DNA from 3 places in the Nocardioides ginsengisegetis genome. Region 2 is predicted to be linked to each of the others. Evidence: riboswitches for the same ligand, from Rfam matches in the RefSeq annotation. Region 2 holds a riboswitch; each other region holds the start of a gene.

Region 1 (7,136 bases), 810 kb from region 2:
TTCGCGGGGCTCTACACCGACCGGCTCTGGTACAAGGCCGGCGGCTACGGCGAGGTCTTCTCCACCCTGTTCTGGACCAAGACCGGGCTGTTCCTGGTGTTCGGGGCGCTGATGGCGATCGTGGTCGGCGCCAACATCTACCTCGCCTACCGGCTGCGGCCGATCTTCCGGCCGCACTCGCCCGAGCAGACCGGGCTGGACCGCTACCGCGACGCCGTCACGCCGATCCGCACCTGGCTGCTCGTCGGGATCTCGCTGGTGCTCGGCGCCTTCGCCGGCACGTCGTCGGTGGGGGAGTGGCGCAACTACCTGCTGTGGCGCAACGGCGTGCCGTTCCACGCCGAGGACGCCTACTTCCACAAGGACATCGGCTTCTACGTCTTCGACCTGCCGTGGCTGCACTACCTCGTCGACTTCACCCTCGCGGTCACCGTGGTGGCGCTGCTGGCGGCCGCGATCGTGCACTACCTCTACGGCGGCATCCGGCTGCAGACCTCGCACGACCGGCTCTCCGGGGCGGCGCAGGCGCAGCTGTCGGTGCTGCTCGGCGTCTTCGTGCTGGCCAAGGCGGCCGACTACTGGCTGGACCGCTACGACCTGGTCAACCAGTCCGGCGGCCTGATCACCGGCATGACCTACACCGACGACCACGCGGTGCTGCCGGCCAAGAACATCCTGATGGGCATCGCGGTGATCTGCGCCGTGCTGTTCTTCCTCAACGTCTGGCGCCGCACCTGGCTGCTCCCGTCGGTCGGGCTGGCGCTGCTCGCGCTGTCGGCCGTCCTGCTCGGCCTGATCTGGCCGGGCATCGTGCAGCAGTTCCAGGTCAAGCCGTCCGAGGCGGACAAGGAGGCGCCGTACATCTCGAAGAACATCGAGGCCACGCGGGCGGCGTACGACGTCAGCGACGTCGAGGAGACCAACTACACCAGCAACTCCTCGGTCTCGACCGGTCAGCTGGCCCAGCTCGACGGGCAGACCTCGTCGACGCCGCTGGTCGACCCGCAGCTCGTGCGCGAGACCTTCCAGCAGAACCAGCAGCCGCGCACCTACTACTCCGTCGCGCCGGTGCTCGACGTCGACCGCTACGACATCGGCGGCGTCGACCGGGCCCTGGTCCTCGGGGTCCGCGAGCTCGACCAGTCGCGGATCAACGCCAACGACCAGAACTGGTCCAACCTGCACACCGTCTACACCCACGGCAACGGCGTGGTCGCGGCGTACGCCAACCAGCGTCCGGAGAACAACAAGGCCGAGGCGACGAGCATCCAGTGGGCCGAGGGCCTGCCGACGGCCGACGAGCCGACGGCGCAGCACGCCCTGGGTGACTTCCAGAACCAGATCTACTTCGGTGAGCAGAGCCCCGACTACTCCATCGTGGGCAAGGCGCCCGGCGGCCCGGACGTCGAGCTCGACCTGGCCAACGCCGACTCCGGGTCCGAGGACGCCAAGGACGACACCACGACGTACGCCGGCACCGGCGGGGTGCCGATCGGCGGCTTCTTCAACCAGCTGATGTACGCCGTGAAGTTCGGCGAGCCGAACTTCCTGCTGTCCGAGCGGGTCAACGAGAACAGCCAGGTCCTCTACAACCGCAACCCGCGCGACCGCGTCGAGAAGTTCGCGCCGTGGCTGACCATCGACTCCGACCCCTACCCGGCGGTCGTCGACGGACGCGTGGAGTGGATCCTCGACGGCTACACGACCACCGATCGCTACCCCGGTGCCGAGAAGGACTCCTTCAAGGACATGACCGACGACTCGTTGCAGGACAACGCGGGCATCCGCACGCTGCCGACCGACGAGATCAACTACATGCGCAACGCGGTCAAGGCGACCGTCGACGCCTACGACGGCACCGTCACGCTCTACGCGTGGGACGAGACCGACCCGATCCTGCAGGCGTGGCGGAGCGCGTTCCCCGGCACGGTCAAGGACAAGTCGGAGATCCCGCCGGACCTGCTGCAGCACCTGCGCTACCCCGAGGACCTGTTCAAGGTGCAGCGCTTCCAGTACGCCCGCTACCACGTCACCGACGCCGGCGACTTCTACCAGGGCAACAACCGCTGGTCGGTGCCGGAGGACCCCAACACCAACGGGCACCTGCAGCCGCCGTACCGGCTCTTCGTCGACCAGCCGGTCGACGGTGGCGGCGAGCGCAGCACGTTCTCGCTGACGTCGGTGTTCACGCCGTACAACAAGAGCAACCTGGCGGCGTTCGTCTCCGTCGACTCCGACGCGACCGACCCGTCGACCTACGGCCGGATGCGGGCGCTGGTCCTGCCCGACTCGCGCACGGACGGTCCTGGGCTGATCGCCAACAAGTTCTCCTCCAACAGCGACGTGCGCGCTGCGCTGCTGCCCTTCCAGTCCGGTGACGCGCCGCCGATCTTCGGCAACCTGCTGACCCTCCCGGTCGCCGACGGGCTCATCTACGTCGAGCCCGTCTACGCCGTCCGCGCCGGCTCCACGTCCGGCTACCCGAGCCTGCAGTTCGTGCTCGCGTCGTACGGCGGGGAGGTGGGCATCGGCCCGACCCTCCACCAGGCGCTCGCCGACGTGCTCGGCGTCGACGGCACCGTCACGCCGCCCGACGGCAGCGGGAACGGGAATGGCAACGGCAATGGCAACGGGAACGGGAACGGGACCAGCTCGCTCAGCGCCCAGATCCGCACCAAGCTCGCCGCCGCCGAGAGCGCCTTCGAGGCCGCCGACCGCGCCCTCAAGGCCGGCGACCCGGTGGAGTACGCCCGCCAGGTGCAGATCGGCCGCGACCTCGTCGCCGACGCCGCCAGCCTCGCCGCCCAACAGAAGAGGTGACCTTCGGTGGTTGAGGAGCGAGCACCAGCGGCTTTCGGTGGTTGAGGAGCGAGCGCCAGCGAGCGTCTCGAAACCCCACCCCCGATTTGGACCCGATCAGCCCATCCCGTAAGGTTCTGTTCACCGACGCGGGGTGGAGCAGCTCGGTAGCTCGCTGGGCTCATAACCCAGAGGTCGCAGGTTCAAATCCTGCCCCCGCTACAAAGTTCAGGCCCGGAGATCCACGGATCTCCGGGCCTGAAGCCATTTGAGCCTGAGCAGCTCGCACGTGGCGCGTACGGCGCGCGGTCGTGTCCTGCGTGTGGCTCGTGCGGCGTCAAGACCCTCGGCTGCGGTGTCAGGTCACCACCGCAAGCGCACCTGCCTGACCAGCAGGCGGCCCGCATGCGGCGTCAAGTCACGGATGCGGCGCGCGATCCAGGGAGCCGCCTCGGTCGCCAGCACCTGCGCACCCTTGACACGGCCCACGCGTGGCCCGGTGCAGACGAGCGAGGGGAGCTCGAACTCGAGCCCTTCCGCGTTCAGCAACCGGGCGACGCGGACCGCGACGTGGCGATGCCCGAGCTCGGAGGGGTGGAGCCGGTCATGGGCCCAGAAGTCCCGGTGGGCGGCGGCACCGTCTGGGCCCAGGTCGATGCGCAGCACGCCGTAGAGCTCGTGGACCTCGTCGTAGATCCCGTTGAGCTCGGCGATCCGCCTGGCAAGGGGGCGAGCCAGGAACCCGGGGAGGCCGATGGCCCTACCGTGGTCGTGAAACCGGGCGGTGATGACCATCGCTCCCGACTCGGCCAGTTCGCGTGCGCAATGGAGCAGGTCCTCACGGATCCGTCGCGCGTCCCACGTTGAGCGCATGGCGTCATTGAGGCCGACCACGAGCGAGGCGATGACCGGGCGGTGGGCCAGTGCCAGTGGTAGCTGGTGCTCACGGACCTCGGACACGGTCGCGCCGGGCAGGGCCAGGTTGCAGAACGACACCTGGTGAGCGGTGGCGATGGCGTCGGACAGGAGGCGGGCCCAACCGCGCCAGCCCCTGTCGACCGGGTCGTCAAGACCGAGGGTGGCTGAGTCGCCGAGAGCGGCGAACCTGATGTAGTCGGCCTGAGTGGTCATCGGAGGTTCCCGCCAGAGGCCGACGAGGTCGTCCAGGTGAGGTGGATGCCGTCCGGCTCGGGCCTGGAGCTGATGACGGTTCCGTGCACGCGCTGGATCGAGGCCAGAGCAGCCGCGAGATCGGTGGGCGGGACGGTGGCGGTGTGCCAGGTCATGACGCGCTGCCGATCAGCTGGACCATCGGGCCGTTCATGATCTTGCCGCTCAGGGGGTGGGCGTCCCGGGTGCGGGTGACGGAGAACCAGCCGTCCCAGTACGCCGAGTCGGGACCGCGCCGGGTGCCGAACTCGAGGCGCACGTAGCCGACCTCGCGCTCGACATCGAGGACGCACGCCCCGTCACGCAGGTGCGAGCCGAAGACGTCGCTCAGGTACTTCTCGTTCTGGGGGAGGACCGTGTGCATGGCTCCGGCTCCTCACGCGACCAGGTCGGCCTGGGCGCGCAGCGCGGCCGCGGCCGTGCGGTGTCCGAGGACGCTCGGGGGGCAGGGGCACCAGTACGGCGTGACCGCGGCCTCGGTGGCAGCGAGGTCGTCCTGGTGCCGGGCCAGGTCCAGGAGGATCGAGCGCAGCCGGGTGGTCTCTGCGGTGCTGGTCTGGGGGGTCATGGCTGCCTCGCTTCCTGGGTCGGGGTGCTGTTCGTCGTGATTCCAGTGAAGGTCGACAGGCCGTCGTCCACGACCGGGGGATTACGTATTCGGCTACGTAGATGGAGTCCGTGCCCGGCCCGAGCACGGCCGCGTTCTGGACGGGCCGATCTGCGTCGTCCCCGTGTGCGCTACGTTTTCTGCACCACCACGGGAGCTCGCGGCAGCGAGCTGAGAGGGAGCTGTTCCGCTCCGACCGTCGAACCTGATCCGGGTCATGCCGGCGAAGGAAGCGAGGAGCGTTCCGTGCTGTTGCCACGCCTGTTCTGTCTGGTCGATGCCACCGACGACCTGTCCGTGTTGCCGGCCCTTGCGTCGGCGGGCGTCACGGGTTTCCAGGTCCGCGCCAAGGCGGTCGACGACCGTGCGCTGCTGGCCCTGACCCGCGCAGTCCGCGCCGCGGTCGAGGAGTACGGCGCCCTCGTGGTCGTCGACGACCGGGTCGACGTGGCCCTGGTCGCGGGGGCCGCGGGGGTTCACCTTGGTGCGACGGACCTGCCGGTGGCCGATGCGCGCCGGATCGCACCGGGACTGCTGATCGGGGCCACCTGCCGCTCCCGTGCGGAGGTCGTGGCGGCCCGTGACTGGGGGGCGGACTATGCCGGCTTCGGTCCGGTGTTCGCCTCGGCCTCCAAGGCAGGTCTGCCCGACCCCCTGGGCGTGGCCGCGGTCGCCGCAGCCACCGGAGTGCTGCCGCTGATCGCGATCGGGGGCATCGATGCGGCTGGGGCCGCCCTGGTGCGTGCGGCGGGCGCCCACGGGGTCGCCGTGATCGGCTCGATCTGGCGGCCGCCCGACCCGGTCGCAGCCGCGAAGGAGCTCGTGGCAGCGGTCGCCTGATGCGGGTCCGGGTCCTCGGGGCCGGGATCATCGGCCTGGCCTGCGCCGAGGAGCTGCTCGTCCGGGGCCACGCGGTCGAGGTCGTCGACCCCGCGCCGGGGTTGGGTGCCAGCCATGCCGCGGCGGGGATGCTCAGCCCCTCCAGCGAGGTGTGGCACGGCGAGGAGGAGATCCTCCGCCACGGGATGGCAAGCCTCGCACTGTGGCCGGACTGGGCCGGACACCTCGGCGTGCCACTCGCGACCGCCGGCACGCTGCTGGTGGGACGTGATGCCGGGGACCTTCAGGAGGTGGAGCGGCAGGTCGGTCTGCTGGCCGCGCACGGCCATCGGGTCGACGTCCTCGCCGCGGCCGCCGTACGGCGCCTCGAGCCCACCCTGTCCGCCCGCGTCGCCGGGGGAGCGCTGCTGCCGCGCGACCACAGCGTCGACCCACGGGCCGTGGTCGCGGCCCTGTTGGCGCGCGTATCCGTCCGGCCGGTGGCCGACGCCACGACCCCGGACGTCACCGTCGTCGCCACCGGCGCCCGGCTGCCCGCACCCTGGACCCACCTCGTGCACGGCGTCCGCGGCGAGGTCGCCCGGGCCCGCACCGATGACCCACCGGCCCGCACGGTGCGCGGCTGGGTGCACGGCGTCCCGGTCTACGTCGTGCCCCGACGCGGTGGTGAGGTCGTGATCGGCGCGACCTCGGAGGAACACGACGCGCCCCCGGTCGCGACCATCGGCGGCATCGCCCGGCTGCTCGAGGCCGCGCGTGAGCTGGTGCCGGGCCTGGACCGCGCCGAGCTCACGGAGGTGCTCGCCCGGGACCGGCCGGCCACGGCCGGCCACCTGCCCCTCGTCGGCCCCACCCACGACCCCGCCGTCGTGCTCGCGGCCGGTCACTTCCGGCACGGCGTGCTGCTCGCGCCGCTGACCGCCCGCCTTGTCGCCGACCACCTCGACCACGGCCTGGTCCACGCCGCCCTTGACCCCCGCCGCCTCCTCGACGAACGGATCCGCCCATGAGCATCACCCTCAACGGAGAGCCCAGCGCCCTCGAGCCCGGCAGCACCGTCGCCGATCTCCTCGCCGACTGGCGGGGCGTCGCCGTCGCCGTCAACGGTGAGGTCGTCCCGCGCGAGCGGCACCCCGCGACCGCTCTCCACGACGGCGACGTCGTCGAGGTCGTCACGGCGGTGCAGGGCGGATGACCGACGCACTGGAGATCGCCGGCGTCCCGCTCACCTCTCGGCTCTTCCTCGGCACCGGCGGCCTGCCCCGCCCGGCGCTGCTCGAGCCGCTCCTCGCCGCCGCGCGGCCCGGCCTGGTGACGGTCTCGGTCCGGCGTACGTCGGCCACCCGCGACGGCAGCCTGCTCGACACCCTCACCCGCGCCGGGGTCCGGCTGCTGCCCAACACCGCCGGCTGCCTGAGCGCCCGGGAGGCCGTCCTGACCGCCCGGCTGGCCCGGGAGGCGCTGGGCACCGACTGGGTCAAGCTCGAGGTGATCGGCGACGAGCGCAGCCTGCTGCCCGACGCGGTCGAGCTGCTCGACGCGGCCGCCACGCTGGTCCGTGACGGGTTCACGGTGCTGCCCTACACGACCGACGACCCGGTGCTGGCCCGTCGGCTCGAGGACGTCGGCTGTGCGGCGGTGATGCCGCTCGGCGCGCCGATCGGATCGGGGCTCGGGATCCTCAACCCGCACGCGATCGAGGCAGTGGTCGCGGCGGTCG
Region 2 (7,136 bases):
CGGCCACCTCGGAGCGGACCAGCTCGACCTCGCAGCCCTCGCGGCGGGCGACGTACTGCATCTCGGCGGTGACGATCCCGGCGCGGGCGTAGTGCATCTGGGTGACGGTGGCGCCGTCGACCGCGCGGCGGGGCGGGTTGCGGGTGCCGCGCCACTCGTCGCGGGCTGCGCCGCGGCGTACGGCGGAGCGGCCGTTGTCGTGCAGCTGCGCCTCGCGGCCGGCGTAGGTGGTGGTGTCGCCGCGGCCCTCGATCCAGCCGGCCCGGAGCGGTGGGAGGCCGACCTCGGGGTCGCTGCCGGGGCCGGCGGTGCAGTAGCGGTCGAAGGTCTCGCCGTTGGTGAGGGCGACGCGGGTGACGGGCACCCGCATGTCGCCGTGCTCGCCGGGGTCGCCGTGGTCGACCAGGACGCGGGTGTGCGCGGGGTGGACATTCATGCGGGTTCTCCTGTGGGGGTTGTGTGGGCGACGGGTCCCCGGCCGCGGCCGAGGGTCCAGCGCCTGCTGACGTCGAGCTGCCGGACCGTGAAGAGCCCGGCGTGGTGGACCGCTGCGTCGAGGTCGGCGCCGCGGGCGAGGTGGGCGGCGAGCGCTGCGCTGAACGTGCAGCCGGTGCCGTGGTCGTTGGTCGTGGGGACGGCGCGGTGGGTGCGGGCGACCGGGCGCTGGCCGGGCAGGGCGAGCCAGTCGGTGCAGGTGCCGCGGGTGCCGCCGCCGGTGAGGACGACGGCCGGGCCGGTGTCGGCGAGGGCGGCCGCGGCGGTCGCGGGGTCGGTGGCCCGGCCGAGCAGGACCGCGGCCTCGTGGGCGTTGGGGGTGATGACGGTGGCGGCGGGGAGGAGGTGGGCCCGGTAGGCGGCCACGACGTGCTCGTCGCCGAGCACGACGCCGCTGGTGGCGACCAGCACGGGATCGACGACGAGCGGGCGTCCGGCGAGCCAGCGGGCCAGGAGCTCGACGACCTCGGGGCTGCCGAGCATGCCGGTCTTGACGGCCGCCACGGGGAGGTCGTCGAGGACGGCGTCGAGCTGGGCCTCGACGCTGGCCAGCGGCACCGGGTGCACGTCGCGGATGCCGGTGGTGTCCTGGGCGGTGACGGCGGTGACCACGCAGGCGCCGTGCAGCCCCAGCGCCGCGAACGTCGCCAGGTCGGCCGCGATCCCGGCCGCTCCCCCGGAGTCGGTGCCGGCGACGGTCAGGGCGACGGCGGGGGTCATGCCAGCTCCGCGAGCAGGCGGGCCACGACGTCGGCGGGGTCGGCGGCGCGCATGACGGCTCCCATGACCGCGACCCCGTGGGCGCCGGCCTCGACGGCCGCCCGGGTGTTGCCGGCGTCGATCCCACCGAGGGCGAAGACCGGGATGCCCGAGTCGTCGGTGAAGGCGTCGGGCGGCAGCGGCGGTCCGTGGCCGGGCTTGCTGGCGGTGGCGGCGTACGGCGAGAGGGTCGCCCACGCGGCGCCGTCGGCGACCGCGCGTCGTACGTCGTCGGCGGAGTGGCAGGACCGGCCGTGCCAGCCGTCCACACGTTCTTGGTGCGCCGCGAGGTGGAGCCCGTGGGCGGCAGGGTCGACGATCCGCGAGGAGATGACGGTGAGGCCGTCCAGCTCGGCGACCCGGGCGAGGAGGGCGCGGCGGTCGCGGGGGCCGAGGTCGTGCTCGCGGACGACGACAGCCTCCAGCCCTGCCTCGACGCACTCCGCGATCGTGCGCGACAGCGACCGGCCCTTGCTGAGCTGGGCCCGATCGGTGAGCAGGAGCAGGCGGGTCCTCACACGAGCTCCCGGCCCGGGCTCGAGGCGCGGGCGGTGGGCCGCTTCGGGATCCGGCCGGCGCCTCGGGCGGCGTGGCCGGCCTCGACCGCCAGGGCCAGCGCGCGGCCCATCGCGACCGGGTCGTCGGCGCGGGTGATCGCGCTGGCGGCGAGCACCGCGTCGCAGCCGAGCTCCATGGCCAGGGCGGCGTCGCTGGCGGTGCCGACGCCGGCGTCCAGCACGACGGGTACGTCGACCGCCGCGACGACCGCCTCGATCGCGTGCGGGTTGAGGATGCCCAGCCCGGAGCCGATCGGGGCACCCAGCGGCATCACCGCGGCACAGCCGACGTCCTCGAGCCGACGGGCGAGCACCGGGTCGTCGGTCGTGTAGGGCAGCACCGTGAACCCGTCGCGGACCAGGGTCGCGGCCGCGTCGAGCAGCTCGACCGCGTCGGGCAGCAGGCTGCGCTCATCGCCGATCACCTCGAGCTTGACCCAGTCGGTGCCGAGCGCCTCACGGGCCAGTCGCGCGGTCAGCACGGCCTCACGGGCGCTCAGGCAGCCCGCGGTGTTGGGCAGCAGCCGCACCCCGGCCCGAGTGAGGGTGTCGAGCAGGCTGCCGTCGCGGGTGGCCGACGTACGGCGGACCGAGACGGTGACGAGGCCGGGCCGCGCGGCGGCGAGGAGCGGCTCCAGCAGCGCCGGGCGGAGCAGGCCGCCGGTGCCGAGGAAGAGCCGAGAGGTGAGCGGGACGCCGGCGATCTCCAGCACGTCGGTCATCCGCCCTGCACCGCCGTGACGACCTCGACGACGTCGCCGTCGCGGAGGAGGGTGACGGTGTGCCGGTCGCGTGGCACTACCTCGCCGTTGACGGCGACGGCGATGCCGCGCCGCCCCCGGACGAGGTCGGCGACGGTGCTCCCGTTGGCGACGACGGCCGGCTGGCCGTTGCGGATGATGTTCACGCGGGTGCTCCTCGGGTCGGGGCGGAGGGGACGGGCAGGACGCGGCGCGGCTCGAGCGCGGGGTGGACGGCGCCGCAGTCGAGGTGGTCGGCGACGAGTCGGGCGGTGAGCGGGGCGAGCAGCACGCCGTGCCGGAAGTGGCCGGCGGCGAGCACGACGGCGGGGTCGTGGGTGGGGCCGACGAGGGGCAGGTGGTCGGCGGTGGCGGGCCGGTCCCGGGCGAGGACCTCGATCAGCTCGGCCCGGTCCAGGCCCGGCACCAGCTCACGGGCCGCCTCGAGCAGCCGGGCGACCCCGCCCAGGGTCGCGACCGGGGGCGCGTCGTGCTCCTCCGAGGTCGCGCCGATGACGACCTCACCTCCGGGCCGCGGCACGACGTAGACCGGGACGCCGTGCACCCAGCCGCGCACCGTGCGGACCGGTGGGTCGTCGGTGCGGGCCCGGACGACCTCGCCGCGGACGCCGTGCACGAGGTGGGTCCAGGGTGCGGGCAGCCGGGCGCCGGTGGCGACGACGGTGACGTCCGGGGTCGTGGCGTCGGCCTCCGCCCGGACCAGCACCCGCGCCAGCAGCGCCGCGACGACGGCCCGTGGATCGACGCTGTGGTCACCGGGCAGCAGCGCTCCCCCGGCGACGCGGGCGGACAAGGTGGGCTCGAGGCGGCGCACGGCGGCCGCGGACAGCAGGTCGCCGCGCACGTCGTGCGACGCCAGCAGCGCCACCTGCCGCTCGACGTCCTGGAGGTCACCGGCGTCGCGTCCCACCAGCAACGTGCCCGTCGTCGTGAGCGGTACGCCGAGGCGTCCGGCCCAGCCCGGCCATAGCGCGAGGCTTGCCATCCCGAGGCGGAGGATCTCCTCCTCGCCGTGCCACACCTCGCTCGAGGGGCTGAGCATCCCCGCCGCGGCATGGCTGGCACCCAGCCCCGGCGCGGGGTCGACCACCTCGACCTCGTGGCCCCGGACGAGGAGCTCGTCGGCGCAGGCCAGGCCGATGATCCCGGCCCCGAGGACCCGCACCCGCATCAGGCGACCGCTGCCACGAGCTCCTTCGCGGCGGCGACCGGGTCGGGCGGCCGCCAGATCGAGCCGATCACGGCGACCCCGTGGGCACCGGCCGCGCGGGCGAGCGCGGCACCGGCCGCGTCGATGCCGCCGATGGCGACCAGCGGCAGCACTCCGGTGGCTGCGGCGACCGCGGCAACGCCCAGCGGCTCGGGCAGGCCCGCCTTGGAGTCGGAGGCGAAGACGGGACCGAAGCCGGCGTAGTCGGCGCCCTGCTCGCGGGCGGCCACGACCTCGGCCCGGGACCGACAGGTCGCGCCGACGACGAGGCCGGGCGCGATCCGGCGCGCGTCGGCCACCGGCAGGTCCGACGCACCGAGGTGCACGCCCGCGGCCCCCGCGGCCAGGGCCACGTCGACCCGGTCGTCGACGACCACGAGGGCGCCGTACTCCTCGACCGCGGCGCGGACCGCGCGGGTCAGGGCCAGCAGGGCGCGGTCGTCGACCGCCTTGGCGCGGACCTGGAAGCCCCCGACGCCGGCCCGGGCGAGGGCCGGCAGCAGGGACAGGTCGTCGGTGGCGTCGACCAGACAGAACAGGCGTGGCAACAGCACGGAACGCTCCTCGCTTCCTTCGCCGGCATGACCCGGATCAGGTTCGACGGTCGGAGCGGAACAGCTCCCTCTCAGCTCGCTGCCGCGAACTCCCGTGGTGGTGGTTCGCAAAACGTAGCGCAACCGATGGCGAGGCGATGTGACCTGTCCGATTCGCGGATCTCCCGCCTACCAAAACACGACCGTGGCATTGCCGCGGCGAGATTCAACCCTGGTCCCGCAGCGAACTCGACGTGCCCAACGCCCTCGAGCCGGGCACGTCTCCGTAGCGAAGTACGTAGTTCTCCGGTCGCGCCCAAAGCCCGCTGGGCGTTCAGTGGGAGCAGTCCCCCACACACCCCGACGCGGAAGGCGAGGCAGTCATGAACATCGATCCGTCCGACACCAGCATGGCCAGGCAGCTGCGCTCGATCCTGCTCGAGCTTGCCCGCCGCGAGGACAGTCGCGCGGCCGACGAGGCTGCGGCCACGCCGTACGGGTCCCCCGGTCCGGCCACCATCCTCGGCCACCGCTCCGCCGCGATGCTGCTGCGCGCAGAGGCCGACCACCTCCTTGCGGGCTGAGGAGGCGTCCCCATGTTCGTGCTGCCGGAAAACGAGAAGTACCTGCGCGACGCGTTCGGCTCTGCACTCCGTGACGGGGCCTGCGTTCTCGACGCCGACCACGAGGTCGGGTACGTCCGCCTGGAGTACGGCACACGACGCGGACCTGACTCGACATACTGGGACGGCTGGTTCACCGTCGCCCGCACCCGCCGCGGCCACCCGCTCCGCGGGAAGGTGATGAACGGGCACCTCGTCCAGCTCATCGGCGGTGCGGCATGACTCGGCACTCCAGTGCCGTGCCCGACGATGCGGCGCCCGCTGAGCCCTGCCACTGTCGTGGCGATTCAGGGCACACCCGTCGCTGGACCAGACCATGCCTGTGCAGCAAATCACCTACTCATGGGTATGCAATGGATCGCAATAGATTCCAGGCCGTGCCCAACCTCGTCAGCGACCAGCGCCTGCAGTGCGCGGTCTGTTCGGCGATGGTGCCCGAACTCCTGATGCCGCTGCACAGCGCATGGCACGAGGACGACGGGGACAGGAACGTCCGCACGCCCGTCACAACGCTCCACCACGAGCCCGGAACCCCAGCAGTCCACGCGCCGCTGCGACGCAGCGTCGGACGCTAGCCCCGGGCCCCACCAGCTGCGGTGTGCCGTCACGACCTCTCTCGAGGCGGCACACCGCAATCCACCCACCCGATCTGCCGCACTTGGTCGCAGGAACCGATGATGATCCGTGCCCGCTGCCTCATCCAGGTCGTCTCGACCATCGGGTGGCCCTTGTTAAGCACCGTGGCCGCCGGCATCGCGCGACGCGTCGGCGTCGACCGTCCTGACGCGCTGACGGTCAGCCCCCACTCTCCGCCTTCATAGCGGGCACCCGACGCGAGTCACCCGCGTCGCCCCGCGGATCCCGGCCCTCATGCCACGTTCGGGGAAGATCACTTAGGTCGCTGGAACCTGCACCCAGCAAATCTCGCACAACTTCACGCCCCCGGCTCATCGGCGATGGCCGCTACCGGTGGCACGGACACCCACACGCAGCCGTGCCCGTCAGGGCCGTTCGATAGAAGGTGCAGTAGAAGTGCTCGCCGTCGGCGCACTCAACCGACGCCTGGAAGTGTGGTCGTTCATTCGTCACGATCGGGTCCTACTGCAGGGAGTCAAGATGGTCGGGTCCCGAGATCGAGGTTCCGAGACCCCGATGGCGCACCGGATGGAGCAACACGCCAGCTTCCCGCGTACTCGTCGGTAGCTAGACGCCTTGTGGCGGGCTTCACACGACCTACCGGCGCCTATCCTCGAGCGCCCCCGCCGACACCCCGGTCACCGACCGAGCCAGCTCGATCAAGATCGTGTACCGCCAGGCGTGCCCCGCCCTCGAGGACTCCCGCACCTCGACGAAGCACCGCTTGCAGTTGACGTTCCCTCAGCCAGGTCCAGCGGCCGAAGCACACGGTTGGGTCGCTCGTGCCACTGTCGATGCAGCTTGACCTCATCGACGCTCGCTCCACGTGTTCGCATGTCATGTCTACCCCGGCGCGTTCTCTGTCGAGAATGCTGGTGGCCCCCGACCACAAGCAGTCGATGCAATGGGGTCACAACCCAAGTTCGGGTTCTGGGGACTCCCTAGATCGGTGGAGAATTCGGGTGACTCTCCCCTTGGATCCAGGGGACGCAGGGCTGCGACAACACGCGCCCTGGCACCGCGATGCCCGAGCACGCTAGTGACTCAGGATGCTATTGACCCGCCCCGCCTATCTCCCTCCCCTGCGTGCCTACGACGCTGAGGGGAGCGACGACGGAGCCGCTGCTCTCGTCGTGATTACACGGGGCCGTCCCGTCCCGTCACCAGGGCGGACGGCCTCGTGGTGACGTCGGCATTGCCAAGACGAACTCCGTGGCGTCGAACTGCCCGTGACAGTGCCGACAGTTGGCGATGTCCCCAGGACGACGAACCCCTGTGGTCGAGCTCGATCCCTAGAAGCGCTAATGGCTGAGACGGGGGTGGCCAATTCCTCGCCCGACGGCAAGCACGCGTGGCTCCGGATGTACGCCGGCAAGTTGAACAGTTGAGATTGCCGAATGTTGGCGCACAGACGCCGATGATCTGGTGGGTTTGCGCCCCGGAGCATCGGAAGCCACTGCTGTGGATCCGGGTCGCGGTGCGGCGCGGCGGTCTGGCGATGGCACATGAGGACCGCGCGATGCGCCCTGTAGGCCATGGCGGCACCGGCCTTCACGGGGAAG
Region 3 (7,136 bases), 2.0 Mb from region 2:
CAGCGGGCGGCGAGGTCGACCAGTGCGTCGTGCGAGTCGCGCCAGGTGTGCTCGGGCGCGAGGGGGTAGTCGGGCAGCACGATCCGGGCGCGCAGCGCCCGGGCCAGCCGTGCCACGTAGCGCACGTGGAAGGGGTCGATCGGGGCCATGAACCCGCCGCCGTGCACCCAGACCACGGTGCGCTCGGGCGTGATGCCGCGCGGCGTGACGACGTGCGACGGGAAGTCGCCGGCCGGTCCGGTCAGCGTCTCGGTCGTGACGTCGTACCGGCGCGCGAAGAACGGCACGATCCGGGTCGGCAGGGTGCGGTCCAGCCCGGCGTGCCAGCGCTCGACGCGGGCGCGCTCGGCCTCCTCGGTGTCGAGCTCGCGGGACTTGCGCAGCTTGGGCACGCCCCACGCGAGGAGCTGGTGGGTGGGACTCGGCATGCCGCGACCCTGTCACAGGCCGGTGTCACAGATCGGCGGCGGCCGGTGTCTGGATGGGTGACCGCTCGAAGACACGACACCCAGGAGCACCGATGCCCAGCACCTTCCGGATTCCCCGGGCCACGATCACCGGCCTCTACGGCCGGGTCCTGTCCGCCTACGCCCGACGCACCTACGGGCAGGTCCCCGACAACGCCTACGTCCTGTGGCACCACCGCCCGGTGCTGAAGGCGGTGCTCGGCTTCGAGCAGAAGGTGGCGAAGTGGGACCGCCTCGACCCGACCCTGAAGTCCTACGCCCAGCTCGCCAGCGCCGGGGTCATCGGCTGCAGCTGGTGCCTGGACTTCGGCTACTTCCTCGCCCACGACGAGGGGCTCGACCTCGCCAAGGTCCGGGAGGTGCCGCGCTGGCGCGAGTCGGACGTCTTCACCCCGCTGGAGCGCGAGGTGCTGGCCTATGCGGAGGCCATGAGCCACACGCCGCTGACCGTCACCGACGAGATGGTCGACCGGCTCGTCGACCAGCTCGGGGCCGAGGCCGTCGTCGAGCTCACCCAGATGATCGCCCTGGAGAACATGCGCTCGCGCTTCAACTCCGCCGCGGGGCTCCAGAGCCAGGGATACTCCGACGTCTGCGAGCTGCCGCTCGCTAGTGTCTCGGCAGGCTCGACCAGCGAGGTGTCATGACCACTGCGACCGACGCGTTCGTCGCGCACCGCAACCTGCTCTTCACCGTCGCCTACGAGATGCTCGGGTCCGCCGTGGACGCCGAGGACGTGCTCCAGGAGACCTGGCTCCGCTGGCACGAGGTCGACCTCACCGGGGTGCGCGACGAACGTGCCTACCTGGTCCGGATCACGACCCGGCTCGCGCTCAACCGGATGCGGACGATGGCCCGGCGCCGCGAGCAGTACGTCGGCCCCTGGCTGCCCGAGCCGCTGCTCACCACCCCGGACGTCGCCGAGGACGTCGAGCTCGCCGACAGCGTCTCGATGGCGATGCTGCTGGTCCTGGAGACCCTGAGCCCGACCGAGCGGGCGGTCTTCGTGCTCCGCGAGGTCTTCGACGTCGGGTACGACGAGATCGCCGCCGCCGTGGACAAGTCGCCGGCCGCGGTCCGCCAGATCGCCAGCCGGGCGCGGGCGCACGTCGACGAGCGACGCCCCCGCGCCGACGTCACGCCCACCCAGCGCGACGAGGTGATCGCGAAGTTCCTCGGGGCCACCGCGACCGGCGACCTCCAGGGCCTCATGGACGTGCTGGCGCCCGACGTCGTGCTGATGACCGACGGCGGCGGGTTCAAGAAGGCAGCCCTGCGCCCGATCCTGGGCCGCGACAAGGTGCTGCGCTTCCTGGAGGCCGTGATGCCCGAGGACGGGTCGGCCGAGCTGGTGCTCGTCAACGGCGCCCCCGGCCTGCGACTGCTCGTCGGCGGGGTGGTCGACGCGATCGGCACGATGCTGGTCGAGGACGGCCAGGTCACCGGCCTCTACATCGTGCGCAACCCCGAGAAGCTGGCCCGGCTGGACGGGGTGATCGCCCTGACGCGGTGAGCACTAGTCTGGAGGGACATGACAGGGGAGCACGTCCGACGTGCTGAGAGTGCGGATCCGCCGCAGACCCTATGAACCTGCTCCGGTTAACACCGGCGAAGGGAGTCCCAGATGAAGTCATCGCGCGCGCTCGCGGCGATCTGCACGGTCCTGCTCGTCCCCGTCCTCGGGTCCTGCTCGGTGATCGGCGAGGGCGACGACAGCCCCGCCACCACCGCCGCCGGCAAGATCAAGGACGTCGTGCTGGTCACCCACGACTCGTTCTTCCTGCCGAAGAAGGTGGTCAAGGACTTCGAGGCGCAGACCGGCTACCACCTCGTGGTCAAGGCCTCGGGCGACGGCGGCACGCTCACCAACAAGCTCGTCCTCACCAAGGACGACCCGACCGGCGACGTCGCGTTCGGCGTCGACAACACCTTCGCCTCCCGCGCGCTGGACGAGGGCGTCTTCGCGCCGTACTCCTTCGACGCCCCGGCCGGCGTCTCCGCCTACGACCTCCCCGGCGACGACGACCACGCGCTCACGCCCGTCGACAACGGCAACGTCTGCGTCAACGTCGACGACACCTGGTTCAAGGCCCACGACCTGGCCGAGCCCCGGACCCTCGACGACCTCACCGACCCGGCCTACCAGGACCTCTTCGTGCTGCCGGGTGCGGCCACGAGCTCGACGGGGATGGCGTTCCTGCTCGCCACGGTCTCGGCGTACGGCGACGCCTGGCCGGACTACTGGAAGAAGCTGATGGACAACGGCGCGCGCGTCACCGCCGGCTGGTCCGACGCCTACGAGGTCGACTTCACGCAGGGCGGCGGCAAGGGCGACCGGCCGATCGTGCTGTCCTACGACTCCTCACCCGCCTTCACCGTCCCGAAGGGCGCGACGGCGTCCACCACCCACGCGCTGCTCGACACCTGCTTCCGCCAGGTGGAGTACGCCGGCGTCCTCGACGGCGCCGCCAACGTGCCCGGTGCCGAGGCGTTCGTGCGGTTCCTGACCTCCTCGGAGGTGCAGGAGGCGCTGCCCGAGAGCATGTACGTCTTCCCGGTCGTCGACGGCACGTCGCTGCCGGCCGACTGGGCCTCCTACGCCATGCAGCCCGACCAGCCCTACTCCGTCGACCCGGCCGACGTCGCCGCCCACCGCGACGAGTGGCTGCGCGAGTGGAGCGACGTCACCTCGCAATGAGGCGCGCCCTGACCCTCGCCGCGCTGGCGCTCCTGCCGGTCGCGGTGCTGGGCGTCTTCTTCGTGCTGCCGGTGAGCGGCATGCTGGCGCGCGGCTTCTGGCCGGACGGGTCCTTCGACCCCGGCGGGGTGATCTCCGTGCTCGGCCGGCCGCGGGTCCACCGCGTCCTGTGGTTCACGGTCTGGTCGGCCTCGGTCGCGACGGTGGTGTCGGTGCTGCTCGGGCTGCCGGCGGCGCACGCCCTGCACCGGCGGGAGTTCCCGGGCCGGCGGGTGCTGCGCGCGGCCCTGCTCGTCCCGTTCGTGCTCCCGACGGTGGTGGTCGGCGTCGCCTTCCGTGAGCTTCTGGGGGAGTCCGGTCCGTTGGGCTTCCTGGGCCTGGACGGCACGCCGGTCGCGATCGTGGCCGGCCTGGTCTTCTTCAACGTTGCGGTCGTGATCCGCGCGGTCGGCGCCTCGTGGGAGTCGCTCGACCAGCGGCCGGCCGACGCGGCCGCGGCGCTCGGAGCCAGCCCGGCGCAGGTCTTCCGCACGGTCACTCTCCCGGCGCTGCGCCCGGCGATCGTGTCGGCGGCCAGCGTGGTGTTCCTGTTCTGCGCGACCGCCTTCGGCGTCGTGCTGACCCTCGGCGGTTTGCGGTACTCCTCGGTCGAGACCGAGATCTACCTCCTCACCACCAACCTGCTCGACCTCCAGGGTGCCGCGGCGCTGTCGGTGCTCCAGCTCGTCGCCGTCGTGGCGCTGCTGCTCGTCGCCGGACGGCTGCGGGCCGTGCCGGACCCGTCGGTCTCCCGCGTGCTGCCCCGGCCCCGGCGGCTCTCGCGGCAGGACTGGCCGGGCGCGATGGCGACGCTGCTCCTCGTCGTGCTCGTCGCGCTGCCGATCGGCACCCTCGTGCTCGGGTCCCTGCAGGTCGAGGGGTCCGGCTGGGGCCTGGGCAACTACCGGGCGCTCACCACGCGCGGCACCCACCAGGCCCTGCTGGTCCCCGTGACCGACGCCCTGGTCACCTCGCTGCGCACCGCCGTCGACGCGACCTGGATGTCGCTCTCGCTCGGCCTCCTCGTGGCGGTCGTGGTCACCCGCCGGTCCCGCTCGAGGGCCGAGCGCCGCGTCCGCGCCACCCTCGACGGCTTCTTCATGCTGCCGCTCGGCGTCTCGGCGGTGACGCTCGGCTTCGGCTTCCTCATCACCCTCGACCACCCGCCGCTCGAGCTGCGCGACTCCCCGCTGCTCGTGCCGATCGCCCAGGCCCTCGTGGCGCTCCCCCTGGTGGTCCGCACCATCGTGCCGGTGCTCTCGGGCGTCGACGACCGGCAGCGCCAGGCCGCCGCCTCGCTCGGGGCCGGACCGCTGCGCGCGGTGCTGACCGTCGACCTGCCGGTGGTCTGGAAGCCGCTGCTGGCCGCCAGCGGCTTCGCGTTCGCGGCCTCGCTCGGCGAGTTCGGCGCGACGTCCTTCCTCGCCCGTGACGAGCATCCGACCGTCCCGGTCGTCATCTTCCGGCTGATCGGGCACCCCGGCCCGATGAACTACGGCATGGCACTGGCCGCCTCCGTCGTCCTCGCCGCGACCACGGCCGTCGTGATGCTCGTGGTCGAGCGGCTCCGGGTGCCGTCCGTGGGAGCCTTCTGACGCCATGCTCGAGCTCCAGCACGTCTCCGTGTCGTACGACGGCAAGCCCGCCGTCGTCGACGTCTCCCTCGACCTTCCCGTCGGGGAGGTGCTCGCGGTCCTCGGCCCGTCCGGCTGCGGCAAGTCCACGCTGCTGCGCGCCGTCGCCGGTCTCGAGCCGGTCGCCGGGGGCAGCATCACCTGGGACGGCGCGGACCTGCGCGGTGTGCCGACCCACAAGCGCGGCTTCGCGCTGATGTTCCAGGACGGCCAGCTCTTCAACCACCTCACGGTCGGCCGCAACGTGGGCTACGCGCTCCGGCTCCGCCGCGCCCCCCGCATCCCCGCCCGCGTCGAGGAGCTGCTCGACCTCGTCGGCCTCCAGGGGTACGCCGATCGCCTGCCGTCGACCCTGTCCGGCGGCGAGCGCCAGCGGGTCGCACTGGCCAGGTCGCTGGCCGTCGAACCGCGGCTGCTGCTGCTCGACGAGCCGCTGTCGGCCCTCGACGCGGGGCTGCGCGAGCGGCTGGCCGTCGACCTGCGCGGCATCCTCCGGGCAGCCGGCACCCCCGCGCTGATGGTCACCCACGACCACGAGGAGGCCTTCACGGTCGCCGACCGGCTCGCCGTCATGCGCGACGGCCGGGTCGTGCAGGAGGGCCCGATCGCCGACGTCTGGCGGGCGCCGGCGGACCCGGAGACCGCGTTGTTCCTGGGCTACGCCCGCGTCCTGCGCGACGACGCCGCCCGCACCGTCCTCGCGTCGGCCGGGCTCCCTCCCGCGCCGGCAGTCGCGGTCCGTCGCTCGGCGATCGGCGTACGGGACGGCGGTGGGCTGGTCGGCACCGTGCTGGCCAGCCGGGCCACCCCGGAGCAGGTCCGGCTGGTCGTCCACCTCGAGGGCGTCGGCGAGGTCGACGCGGTCGCGTCACTGGACGCGCACGCCGCACCGGGTGAGACGGTTCACTGTGCGGTGGATGCCACACGACTGGCGATCCTGCCGATGACCGACGCATCCCTAGACTGACGCCCGTGTATCGCCGCGCCTATGCCCTGCTCGTGGGGATCGCTGTCGTCATGGGCGGTCTGGCGATCCTGACGGCGGCCCTCCTCGACAAGAAGCTCGCCGACCCCGACGGCTTCCTCGGGCCCTCGTGGCTGCGGCTGCCGATGCTGGTCGGCAGCGCCTTCCTCATCGACCTCGTCCCCCGGACGCTGTGGCAGTCGAAGGGGAAGCTGCCCCTGATGGCACCCATCTGGCGCGCGCGGGTGCGGACGCACTGGACGCGGGAGCGGATGACGCTCGTGGTGATGGGCGTCGTGTGCTTCTACATCACCTACGTCAGCTACCGGAACCTCAAGTCCTACCTGCCGTTCGTCTCCACGACGAAGTACGACCGCACCCTCCACCTGCTCGACCGGGCCCTGATGTTCGGCCACGAGCCGGGCCTGCTGCTGCACGACATCTTCGGCACCAGCTTCATGGCCTACTTCCTGTCCTACGTCTACCTGTGGTTCCTGCCGCTCGTGCCGCTGGCGCTGACCGCGTGGCTGGTCTGGTCGCGGAACCTCACGTTCGGCTACTGGTTCGCCACCTCCCAGTGCATCGCCTGGGCGCTCGGCACGCTGTCCTACTACGCGCTGCCCACCCTCGGCCCGGGCCTGGCCTACAGCTACGTCTACTCCGACCTGCCGGACACCCCGACCGCGAGCCTGATGGCGTCGTTGCAGAACACCCGGATCGAGGTCATCAAGGGCGGCCTCGAGGGCGTGGTCCAGTCGGTCGCCGGCTTCGCCAGCCTGCACTGCGCGATCACCCTGCTGGTCGCCCTGATGGTGCAGTTCACGCTGCGCTCGAAGATCCTCAAGTGGGTCTTCTGGGTCAACTTCGGCTGCACGGTCGTGGCCACCCTCTACTTCGGCTGGCACTACATCGCCGACGACATCGCCGGCATCATGATCGCCTTCGTCTCCTTCTACGTCGGTGGCGTCGCCAGCGGCCAGAAGTTCGAGCGCCGGGGCCTGCACTCGCACCCCACCTCCACCACGTCGGCCGTTCCCGTCGACCACGACGCCTGACGCCGCACGTCGGTTCCTCGAGAACTACATCGTTGTAGTTCGCAAGCCGACACGCCGGTGGCGCAAGAAAAAGTTGGGGAAGTTGTTTCCTTTGTGACAGAAGTTCACTAACGTTCTTCGAGTGCCTCGGGCGATGGGGAAGTCGCCCGAGGCACTACCAGTCGAAGAGCCAGGGAGACCACACGTGCGGATCATGGGGATCGCAACGGCGGCCGCGCTGACCCTCGCGTTGGGGGTCTCCTCCGGGGTCACCGCGGGGATTGCCGCCGCCGACGACCA

Evidence for each region. Region 2 has a riboswitch for thiamine pyrophosphate ahead of FB382_RS07665 (thiamine phosphate synthase). Riboswitches for the same ligand answer to the same signal wherever they lie in the genome.
Region 1: another riboswitch for thiamine pyrophosphate. It lies ahead of FB382_RS03815 (thiamine phosphate synthase); the one in region 2 lies ahead of FB382_RS07665 (thiamine phosphate synthase).
Region 3: another riboswitch for thiamine pyrophosphate. It lies ahead of FB382_RS17715 (thiamine ABC transporter substrate-binding protein); the one in region 2 lies ahead of FB382_RS07665 (thiamine phosphate synthase).

Annotation. Positions count from the first base shown of each region.
Region 1 is NZ_JACGXA010000001.1:806,583-813,718, forward strand. It holds gene FB382_RS03790 (UPF0182 family protein) at 1-2,820, shown strand, start outside; tRNA gene FB382_RS03795 (tRNA-Met) at 2,948-3,021, shown strand; gene FB382_RS03800 (SGNH/GDSL hydrolase family protein) at 3,163-3,930, opposite strand; gene FB382_RS03805 (hypothetical protein) at 4,082-4,333, opposite strand; gene FB382_RS03810 (hypothetical protein) at 4,346-4,537, opposite strand; TPP riboswitch at 4,717-4,826, shown strand; gene FB382_RS03815 (thiamine phosphate synthase) at 4,823-5,416, shown strand; gene FB382_RS03820 (FAD-dependent oxidoreductase) at 5,416-6,426, shown strand; gene thiS (sulfur carrier protein ThiS) at 6,423-6,611, shown strand; gene FB382_RS03830 (thiazole synthase) at 6,608-7,136, shown strand, end outside.
Region 2 is NZ_JACGXA010000001.1:1,618,009-1,625,144, reverse strand. It holds gene thiC (phosphomethylpyrimidine synthase ThiC) at 1-436, opposite strand, end outside; gene thiD (bifunctional hydroxymethylpyrimidine kinase/phosphomethylpyrimidine kinase) at 433-1,215, opposite strand; gene FB382_RS07685 (thiamine phosphate synthase) at 1,212-1,772, opposite strand; gene FB382_RS07680 (thiazole synthase) at 1,769-2,533, opposite strand; gene thiS (sulfur carrier protein ThiS) at 2,530-2,718, opposite strand; gene FB382_RS07670 (FAD-dependent oxidoreductase) at 2,715-3,743, opposite strand; gene FB382_RS07665 (thiamine phosphate synthase) at 3,743-4,336, opposite strand; TPP riboswitch at 4,333-4,442, opposite strand; gene FB382_RS07660 (hypothetical protein) at 4,699-4,899, shown strand; gene FB382_RS07655 (hypothetical protein) at 4,912-5,160, shown strand; gene FB382_RS07650 (hypothetical protein) at 5,316-5,513, shown strand.
Region 3 is NZ_JACGXA010000001.1:3,658,111-3,665,246, reverse strand. It holds gene FB382_RS17730 (alpha/beta hydrolase) at 1-428, opposite strand, end outside; gene FB382_RS17725 (carboxymuconolactone decarboxylase family protein) at 521-1,114, shown strand; gene FB382_RS17720 (RNA polymerase sigma-70 factor) at 1,111-1,980, shown strand; TPP riboswitch at 1,994-2,101, shown strand; gene FB382_RS17715 (thiamine ABC transporter substrate-binding protein) at 2,092-3,165, shown strand; gene FB382_RS17710 (ABC transporter permease) at 3,162-4,799, shown strand; gene FB382_RS17705 (ABC transporter ATP-binding protein) at 4,804-5,805, shown strand; gene FB382_RS17700 (phosphatase PAP2 family protein) at 5,811-6,857, shown strand; gene FB382_RS17695 (C40 family peptidase) at 7,051-7,136, shown strand, end outside.